3 regions of the Bacillus sp. 0209A genome follow, and region 2 is predicted to be linked to each of the others. Evidence: predicted binding sites of a transcription regulator. Region 2 holds the regulator's gene; each other region holds the start of a gene.
The links. Region 2 encodes Rex, which represses fermentation and respiration genes when NADH is low (regulators of the CRP and FNR family bind a similar motif). Its sites were predicted from a motif close to TTGTGAAATATTTCACAA; they were not measured.
Positions count from the first base shown of each region.

Region 1 (3,155 bases), on a different contig from region 2:
CAAGTAGTTTTTGCCGATATCAGCAATAAGTCCTGCCTCAATCGCATGGAAACTGTGATGAACGCCTGTCAATACAATAAGTGAATAAGTCCCCCCGAAAACCAGACCCGCGACAAAACCAGCATGATCATATACATACGTTAAAGCAACCGTAATGCCGGAGCCAAGTGCTCTGCCCAAAGGACCAATCGCGATAAAAGCGACAAACCCGGTGACAATCACTGTGACAAATGGGGTAACAAGCAAATCTACCGAATGAGGAACCACTTTTCTTGTCCATTTTTCAATCTTGCTCATGACATAAACCGCCAGCAGGACAGGGATGACAGTCCCCTGATAGCCCAGAAGCGCGATATCAAATCCGAAAAGATGCATAAAATCTGGTGTTGCTTCCGCCAACCCCCAAGGATTCAAAAGCGTCGGATGAATCATGATTCCCCCGATAACCGCTCCCAAGTAAGGGTTGCTGCCAAACTCTTTTGAAGCACTGACCCCGATTAAAATCGGCAAGAAAATAAAGGCTGCGCTTGAAAACATATCAAGCAGCTGCAGCAAAGCAGACTCCTTGCTCATCCAATGAAACGCATTGATCATACCCAGTAAGCCCATTAACAGGCCGCTGGCGACAATAGCCGGAATGATTGGAACAAAAATATTAGAAAGCGTTTTCGCAAATCTCGCAGCGGGATTCAGTTTTTCTTTCGCCGCATCCTGGTGATTTACATGTTCGTCACGCTCGACATCAACTTCCTTCGAAAAAGCATCGTACACCTTATTGACAAGGCCTGTTCCGAAAATGATCTGGTACTGGCCAGAACTGCTGAAAGCGCCTTTGACACCGTCAAGCTCTTCTACTTGTGTTTGATCTATCTTTGATTCATCCTTAATCACTAAACGCAGTCTTGTTGCACAATGAGCCGCGCTGATAATGTTTTCTTTGCCCCCGAGAAGCTCGGTGAGGCGTTTTGCAGTCTCTTTGTAATCCATCTGTTTTTCCCCCTTTTATTTAAACAAAAAAGACCTAAAATTCGCCAACGAATAAAGGACACAGCGATCCTTTTTCATCTACGCAAATTTTAGGTCTTGCCTGCTTTACCAGTCACAATCCCGCTTATTCAGATTGAGAATACGCTTTCATCATAAATCATGACAGCGTTTTCGTCAACTGTTTTTTAGTTAAAAAGTTTGATAAAACATTTAGTCATAAATTCGTTGAATTTAATTGTGAAATACTTCACAATATCATGCTATACTATGCTCAATCATCAAAGAAAGCAGGAAAAGAACATGGAAACTCAAGCATTGCAAAAGGTTGAACAGTACGCTTTAAAAAAACAAAATATATTTATTTCCAGTAAATTCCGTTATTTGCTTAGATCCATTCTGGCCAGCATGTTTATCGGTTTCGGCATTACAGCCGCAAGCAAAACAGGCAGCTATTTCTTCATGGCTGATTCTCCGTTTGCCTTTCCGGCAGCCGCTGTCACATTCGGAGCCGCTATTCTGCTGATTGCTTACGGCGGCGGGGATTTATTTACCGGCAACACCTTTTATTTCACCTATACCGCGCTCCGAAAAAAACTTCGCTGGCGAGACACCCTGCACCTGTGGATGACAAGCTATGCCGGCAATTTAATTGGCGCCATCCTATTTGCTATTCTGATCAGCGCGACAGGACTTTTTGAGGAGGCTTCTGTTCATTCCTTTTTGATTCATCTGGCAGAGCACAAAATGGAGCCGTCAGCTTCCGAACTGTTTTTCAGAGGTATGCTGTGCAATTGGCTTGTGTGCCTCGCCTTTTTCATTCCGATGTCTCTCAAAGGAGAAGGAGCCAAGCTGTTTACCATGATGCTTTTTGTTTTCTGCTTCTTTATTTCAGGTTTTGAGCACAGCATTGCCAATATGTGCACATTCGCCATCGCACTTTTGATCGAGCACCCTGATACAGTGACACTGATGGGAGCGGTCAGAAACTTAATTCCTGTTACGCTCGGAAATCTGACCGCAGGAATAGTGATGATGGGCTGGATGTACTACACGCTCAATCCCGATAAATAAAAAAACTTCCAGAGATCACTCTCTGCAAGTCAAAGCGGTTATTCCGAGAGATCTTGAAGACGCTGGACATGCAGCGTGATATAGCCGGCCTCGGACTCCGGCAAATGTAATTGATATTCACTTTTCAAAAACTCCGCCAGCTCCAGCGCACATTGATAGGCAAATGAATACTTTTTTTGGATGAAATAAAGCATCTCCTCATCCATATGATGGAGCGCTTCATTTGATTCCAACCGACTGACCGCGTATCGCAAATGCGTGACAAGGCGTTGATAGGAAATGCTGTTTTCATCCACCTTTCGATTAAAGTAGTTTTCTATTTTCTCTATCATTTCTTTAATCATGGTCGTATGCTTCAGCGCTGAATACATGCTCTCCGCATCCATCTTCGCCGTATGGATGTGAAGGGCAATATAACCCGCTTCATCTTCAGGCAGAGACACGCCCAATGTCTCTTTTACATGTCTGATTGCCCACAGGCCGACCTCATATTCTTTTTTATAGAGCGCCTTTATCTCATGCAGCAGTTTATTCTGCACAAGCAGCCCATTTTGAACCCTTTCGATCGCAAAGGACAAGTGGTCAGAAAGCGCGATATGAATGTGGTCGCTCAACGGCGCCGCGAGCTCCCCCTCCGCATAGCTGATGATATCCTCAGCGATTTCAATATGCTCCTCCGGCAGCGTTTGCAGGATTTGTTTAAACTTTTCATTCTCGTCGTGCACGACAAAGATCTTTTCCACTTTATTCATAGGGATGAGATCATTTTTCTTTTTTTGAAATGCGATTCCCGGTCCCATCACGATTTTTTCCTGATTATCCTCTTTTATTAAAGCCGCATTGTTGTTTAATACTTTATAGATTTTCAAGAGGCTATCTCTCCCGCCAATTTGCTTTTGACTGGGATTTTACCTCCTTTTGACCGCCATGTAAAGGTGCGGTCCAGCTCTCTCCTGCTTTGGCGATTCCTTGAAGGCTTGCAAACACCTTCTTTTATAAAGCGCGGCGGCTTTCGCTTTCTGCTTTTCTTCGTCATTCACAGCCATCCGCCATTCATAAAACGAAACAAGTCCTGCGGCCTGCACCGCCGCTTTTCT
Region 1 is NZ_JBAIZV010000002.1:322,709-325,863, reverse strand. It holds gene scrA (PTS system sucrose transporter subunit IIBC) at 1-987, opposite strand, end outside; gene V6D44_RS06845 (formate/nitrite transporter family protein) at 1,288-2,058, shown strand; gene sacT (sac operon transcriptional antiterminator SacT) at 2,097-2,927, opposite strand; gene V6D44_RS06835 (hypothetical protein) at 2,967-3,155, opposite strand, start outside.
Region 1: V6D44_RS06845 (formate/nitrite transporter family protein) is a predicted target of Rex. The motif match lies at 1,223-1,240, and genes of this name have one in related genera.

Region 2 (3,155 bases):
GAAAATCCATTTCTCCGTATGAGAAATGGATTTTTTATTATTGCCCGGAAGACACGTCCTGATCGGAAGCGCTGCTTTTCTGTGCTTTCCGATAGGCGGCCCTCGATATAAAAATACTGATTTCATATAAAATCAACAGCGGAACAGTGACCATCATATGAGACAAAAGCTCAGGAGGAGTAATCAGGGCAGCGATCACAAGCAGCGCAAAATACGCATACTTTCTGATTTTCGCTAAGAACATGGGTGTCACAATTCCAAGCCTTGTCAAAAACATGAGAATGACCGGCATTTGGAACAACAGTCCGAACGGAATTGTCAGCTGCAGAAGAAAATGAAAATACTCATTAATTCCGATCACCTGATTGACATTCAAGTCCTGAGAGATTCGCTTCATAAAATCAACAACAAAAGGAAATAAAATATAATACGAAAAAGATAAGCCCGCTAAAAACAACAAAACAGAGATCGGAATGTAACCGAGCGTTACTCTTCGCTCTTTCTCATAGAGGCCTGGACTTACAAAAGCCCAAAGCTGATAAAGAATAACCGGGGAGGTCAGAACAATGCCGATGATAAACGCAAACTGCATAAACACAAAAAGCGGATCTGTCAGGTTAAACGCGTTAAGCGTAAGCTCCTTCGCTTCATCTGTTTTTTGCAGATACACAATAATCGGCTTCGCTAAGAAAAATCCCGCGATAAAAAAAACGACAAACGCCAGCGCCACAACCAGCAATCGTTTTCGAAGCTCAGCAATATGCTCCAGCAGCGACATTTGATTCACATTCATTCGTGTCACCCTAACCTACTGATCTTCTTTCTTTTTTTCCTCTTCATCACTCGTTAATCCTTTAGTAGCGTTTTTGAATTCACGAAGTGTGTCTCCCGCTGCTTTCCCCAGTTCAGGCAGCTTTTTAGGACCGAAGATAATTAAAGCAACGATTGCGATAACAGCAAGGCTTCCAGGACCGATCGGCATATGTGGGCTCCTCCTTTCCCTCTATTCGATTTCCTCCAAAACTGAATAATGCTTCAAGAAATAAACCAGTGATTGAAGCTCTACAGCTAAATCTATATGATGAATTCGAATGTGTTCCGGCACATTCAAGCGGGCCGGCGTAAAGTTAAGAATACCCTTGATTCCTAACGCGACTAATCTGTCTGTAATAGGCTGAGCAGCAACTGCTGGCACTGTTAGAATGGCAACTGATTCATTTTTTACGTACTGTTCAAGGTCATTAAGGTTATAGACGGGCACGCCGCCTACCTCAGTTCCTATTTTACTCTCATTTATATCAAAAGCCATAGAAATTTTTGTGTTATTATTTTTTGTGAAATTATAGTGAAGAAATGCCGTTCCCAAGTTCCCGACACCAATCAAGATGACGTCTGTCATCTCATCCTGATCAAGCGTTTTGCGGAAAAAAGACAGCAAATAATCCACGTTATATCCATATCCTTTTTTGCCAAGAGCTCCAAAATAGGAAAAATCCCTGCGAATCGTGGCAGAATCAACCTTTACGGCATCACTGAGTTCAGCGGAAGATACACGCTGTTTTCCTGACGCATGCAGATTCTTTAAAAAGCGATAGTAAAGCGGCAGCCTTTTTGCCGTCGCCTGCGGAATTTTTGATTGATCCTTATTCATTTTTGGTCCTCCAAATTATACTCGGATAGTTCTCTTTTAAAGTCACCGTTTTTCCCGCCTGTCTTTTCCAGCAAGAAAGTAGGGCCGATGACCATCCCCTTATCAAGGGCCTTGCACATATCGTAAACGGTAAGAGCGCACACCGATGCAGAAGTGAGCGCTTCCATTTCCACACCTGTACTCCCTTTCGTCTTGACCTGTGCTTTTATATGAAGTATAACTTCTTTTTCTTTTATTTTCCAGTCGAACGATATATCTACTCCGCTCAGTGAAAGCGGATGGCACATCGGAATGATATTGGACGTTTGCTTTGCCGCCATAATGCCTGCCACTTGTGCAACAGCCAGTACATCTCCTTTGCCGATATCGTGACTTTGTATTTTCTCGTACACTTCATTCTTCATGTGTACGCTTGAAACAGCCGCCGCAGTACGGACAGTCGAAGATTTTTCGCTTATATCCACCATCTGGGCTCTTCCCTGTTCATTAAAATGAGAAAATCCATTCATATTAAAACTCTCCTTAAAAAGATCATACACTATTTTCTTCTCTATGTCTTATTCGGCCAATGTATTGTTTGCTGACTTCTGATTCATAAGCTACACTTAACTTATTATAGCAGAGGTGAAATAATATGATGATCTTACAAGTTAATCAGCTGTCCAAATCATTTGGTGCTGATACTATTTTAAACAATATAAAGCTGGAAGTCAGAAATCGTGATCGCATCGCCATTGTAGGTAGAAATGGTGCGGGAAAATCTACGTTGCTTAAAATTATCGCAGGCCAGCTATCATACGAAAAGGGCGAAGTCATTAAACCGAAAGATATTACAATGGGATATCTCGCCCAGCATACGGGCTTGGATTCTAAGCTTACCATAAAAGAAGAGCTGCTGACTGTTTTTGACCACTTAAAAGCAATGGAAAAGGAAATGCGGGCTATGGAAGAAAAAATGGCGGCAGCTGATCCCGATGAATTGGAAAGCATCATGAAAACCTATGACCGGCTTCAGCAGGATTTCAAAGATAAAGGCGGCTATCAATATGAAGCGGATGTCAGATCTGTGCTGCATGGCCTCGGCTTCAGCCATTTTGACGATTCTACACAGGTGCAAAGCCTCAGCGGAGGCCAGAAAACAAGACTGGCCCTAGGCAAGCTTCTGTTAACACAGCCTGATTTGCTCATTCTTGATGAGCCGACAAACCATCTCGATATTGATACACTAACCTGGCTTGAACATTATTTGCAGGGCTATTCAGGCGCCATTCTCATCGTTTCTCATGACCGCTACTTTTTGGACAAAGTGGTAAACCAAGTATACGAGGTATCTAGAGCGGAAAGTAAAAAGTATCACGGCAACTACAGCGCTTATCTCGACCAAAAAGCCGTGCAATATGAAAAAGATCTTAAAGTGTATGAAAAGCAGCAGGATGAAATCGCAAAGCTCCAGGACTTCGTAGACCGAAATCTGGCAAGAGCCTCTACCACAAAAAGAGCGCAA
Region 2 is NZ_JBAIZV010000004.1:343,437-346,591, forward strand. It holds gene tatC (twin-arginine translocase subunit TatC) at 38-802, opposite strand; gene tatAY (sec-independent protein translocase protein TatAY) at 809-982, opposite strand; gene V6D44_RS16770 (redox-sensing transcriptional repressor Rex) at 1,004-1,651, opposite strand; gene moaC (cyclic pyranopterin monophosphate synthase MoaC) at 1,648-2,160, opposite strand; gene V6D44_RS16780 (ABC-F family ATP-binding cassette domain-containing protein) at 2,286-3,155, shown strand, end outside.

Region 3 (3,155 bases), on a different contig from region 2:
TATCTGAAAGGCTTCTTAGAACGAGCATTAATTGACGGCGCTGACGGATTTCGCTTTGACGCCGCCAAACATATAGAACTGCCGGATGACGGGAATTACGGCAGTCCATTTTGGCCGAATATCACAAATACATCTGCCGAGTTCCAATACGGAGAAATCCTGCAAGATAGTGCCTCCAGAGATGCTGCGTATGCGAAATATATGAATGTAACAGCATCTAATTATGGACATTCCATGAGGTCTGCTTTAAGGAACCGTAATCTGAGCGTGTCGAATGTCTCCCATTATGCGTCTGCTGTGTCTGCGGACAAGTTAGTCACATGGGTGGAATCGCATGATACGTATGCCAATGATGAGGAAGAGTCCACATGGATGAGCGATGACGATATTCGTTTAGGCTGGGCGGTGATTGCTTCCCGCTCAGGCAGTACGCCTCTCTTCTTTTCCAGACCCGAGGGCGGCGGAAATGGTGTGCGCTTCCCGGGGAAAAGCCAAATCGGCGATCGAGGGAGTGGTTTATTTGAAGATCAGGCTATCGTTGCGGTCAATACATTTCACAATGTGATGGATGGACAGCCTGAGGAGCTCTCGAATCCGAATGGAAACAATCAGATATTTATGAATCAGCGCGGCTCGCACGGCGTTGTGCTGGCAAATGCAGGTTCATCTTCTGTCACTATCAATACGTCAACAAAATTACCTGATGGCAGCTATGATAATAAAGCTGGAGACGGTTCATTTCAAGTAACGAATGGTAAACTGACGGGCACGATCAATGCCAGATCTGTGGTTGTTATTTATCCTGACGATATCGCAAATGCGCCTCATGTCTTCCTTGAGAATTATAAAACAGGGGTCACACATTCTTTCAATGATCAGCTGGCGATTACCCTGCGTGCAGATGCGAATACAGCAAAAGCCGTGTATCAAATCAATAATGGGCAAGAGACAGCGTTTAAGGATGGAGACCAATTAACAATCGGAAAAGGAGCTCCATTTGGCACAACATACACCGTTACGTTAAAAGGAACGAACGGTGATGGTGTAACGAGGACCCAAGAATACACGTTTGTCAAAAAAGACCCGTCTTCAGCCAAAATCATCGGCTATCAAAATCCAAATCATTGGGGCCAAGTAAATGCTTATATCTATAAAGATGATGGAGGCCGCGCAATAGAGTTGACCGGATCTTGGCCGGGAAAAGCAATGACCAAGAATGCGGATGGTATTTACACGCTGACGCTTCCTGCGGATACGGATACAACGAACGCCAAAGTGATTTTTAATAACGGCAGCGCCCAAGTGCCCGGCCAAAACCAGCCTGGCTTTGATTATGTTCAAAACGGTTTATATAACAACTCTGGGTTAAGCGGTTCTCTTCCTTATTGAGGGAAGTGGAAACTCTCATAGAAACCATCATAGATGGTTTCTTTTTTGTTCATAAATCAGACAAATCTTTTCTCTTGCAAAAGTTTGTGAAATGTTGCACAATATAAATGTGAAATACTTCACAAACAAACACCGAAGAAAAACAACCCTTGGAAGGATGATTAATGATGAATAAACATGTAAATAAAGTAGCTTTAATCGGAGCGGGTTTTGTTGGAAGCAGTTATGCATTTGCGTTAACGAACCAAGCGATCACAGATGAGCTTGTGGTCATTGATTTAAATAAAGAAAAAGCAATGGGCGATGTAATGGATTTAAACCACGGAAAGGCGTTTGCGCCGCAACCGGTCAAAACATCTTACGGAACATATGAAGACTGCAAGGATGCTGATATTGTCTGCATCTGCGCCGGAGCAAACCAAAAACCTGGTGAGACACGCCTTGAATTAGTAGAAAAGAATTTAAAGATTTTCAAAGGAATCGTCAGTGAAGTGATGGCGAGCGGATTTGACGGTATTTTCTTAATCGCGACAAACCCGGTTGATATTCTGACTTACGCGACATGGAAATTCAGCGGCCTGCCAAAAGAGCGAGTGATCGGAAGCGGCACAACACTAGATTCTGCCAGATTCCGTTACATGCTGAGCGAATACTTTGGTGCAGCGCCTCAAAACGTGCACGCGCATATTATCGGCGAGCACGGCGACACAGAGCTTCCTGTCTGGAGCCACGCGAATATCGGCGGTATGCCGGTTAGTGAACTTGTTAAGAAAAATAATGCATATAAACAAGAGGAACTTGACCAGATCGTAGATGACGTGAAAAACGCCGCTTACCATATCATTGAGAAAAAAGGCGCGACTTATTACGGTGTTGCGATGAGTCTTGCCCGCATTACAAAAGCCATTCTTCATAATGAAAACAGTATTTTAACTGTCAGCACATATCTGGACGGACAATACGGCACAGATGACGTGTACATCGGCGTTCCGGCAATCGTCAACCGCGGAGGAATTGCAGGCATCACTGAGCTGAACTTAAATGAGAAAGAAAAAGAACATTTTCTTCACAGCGCCGGCGTTCTCAAAAACATTTTAAAACCTCATTTTGCAGAACTAAAGGTCAACTAATCGCAACTATAGAGTAAAGGGCTGATTGTCAATGGTTGAGCAGCTGTATGATCCGTTTGGAAACGAGTATGTGAGCGCACTTGTGGCGCTCACTCCAATTCTCTTTTTTCTCTTGGCTTTAACTGTTTTTAAAATGAAAGGCATTCTCGCGGCATTTCTTACCTTAGCCGTCAGTTTCATCGTCTCCGTTTTGGCATTTCATATGCCGATAGAAAAAGCGATTTCTTCTGTTTTGCTGGGAATCGGAAGCGGGCTGTGGCCGATTGGCTATATCGTCCTGATGGCGGTGTGGCTGTATAAAATCGCAGTGAAAACCGGAAAATTCACTATTATTCGTTCCAGCATTGCCGGCATTTCGCCTGACCAAAGGTTACAGCTATTATTAATTGGTTTTTGTTTTAACGCGTTTTTGGAAGGCGCGGCCGGTTTTGGTGTTCCGATTGCGATTAGTGCGGCGCTGCTTGTCGAACTTGGTTTTAAACCGTTAAAAGCGGCGGCGCTCTGCTTGATTGCGAACGCAGCCTCTGGAGCCTTTGGGGCGATTGGGATTCCTGTGATCACAGGGGCGCAGATTGGTGATTTGTCCGCTCTTGAGCTGTCACGGACATTGATGTGGACACTGCCGATCATCTCATT
Region 3 is NZ_JBAIZV010000007.1:55,941-59,095, reverse strand. It holds gene amyE (alpha-amylase) at 1-1,389, shown strand, start outside; gene V6D44_RS19275 (L-lactate dehydrogenase) at 1,554-2,519, shown strand; gene V6D44_RS19270 (L-lactate permease) at 2,551-3,155, shown strand, end outside.
Region 3: V6D44_RS19275 (L-lactate dehydrogenase) is a predicted target of Rex. The motif match lies at 1,497-1,514, and genes of this name have one in related genera.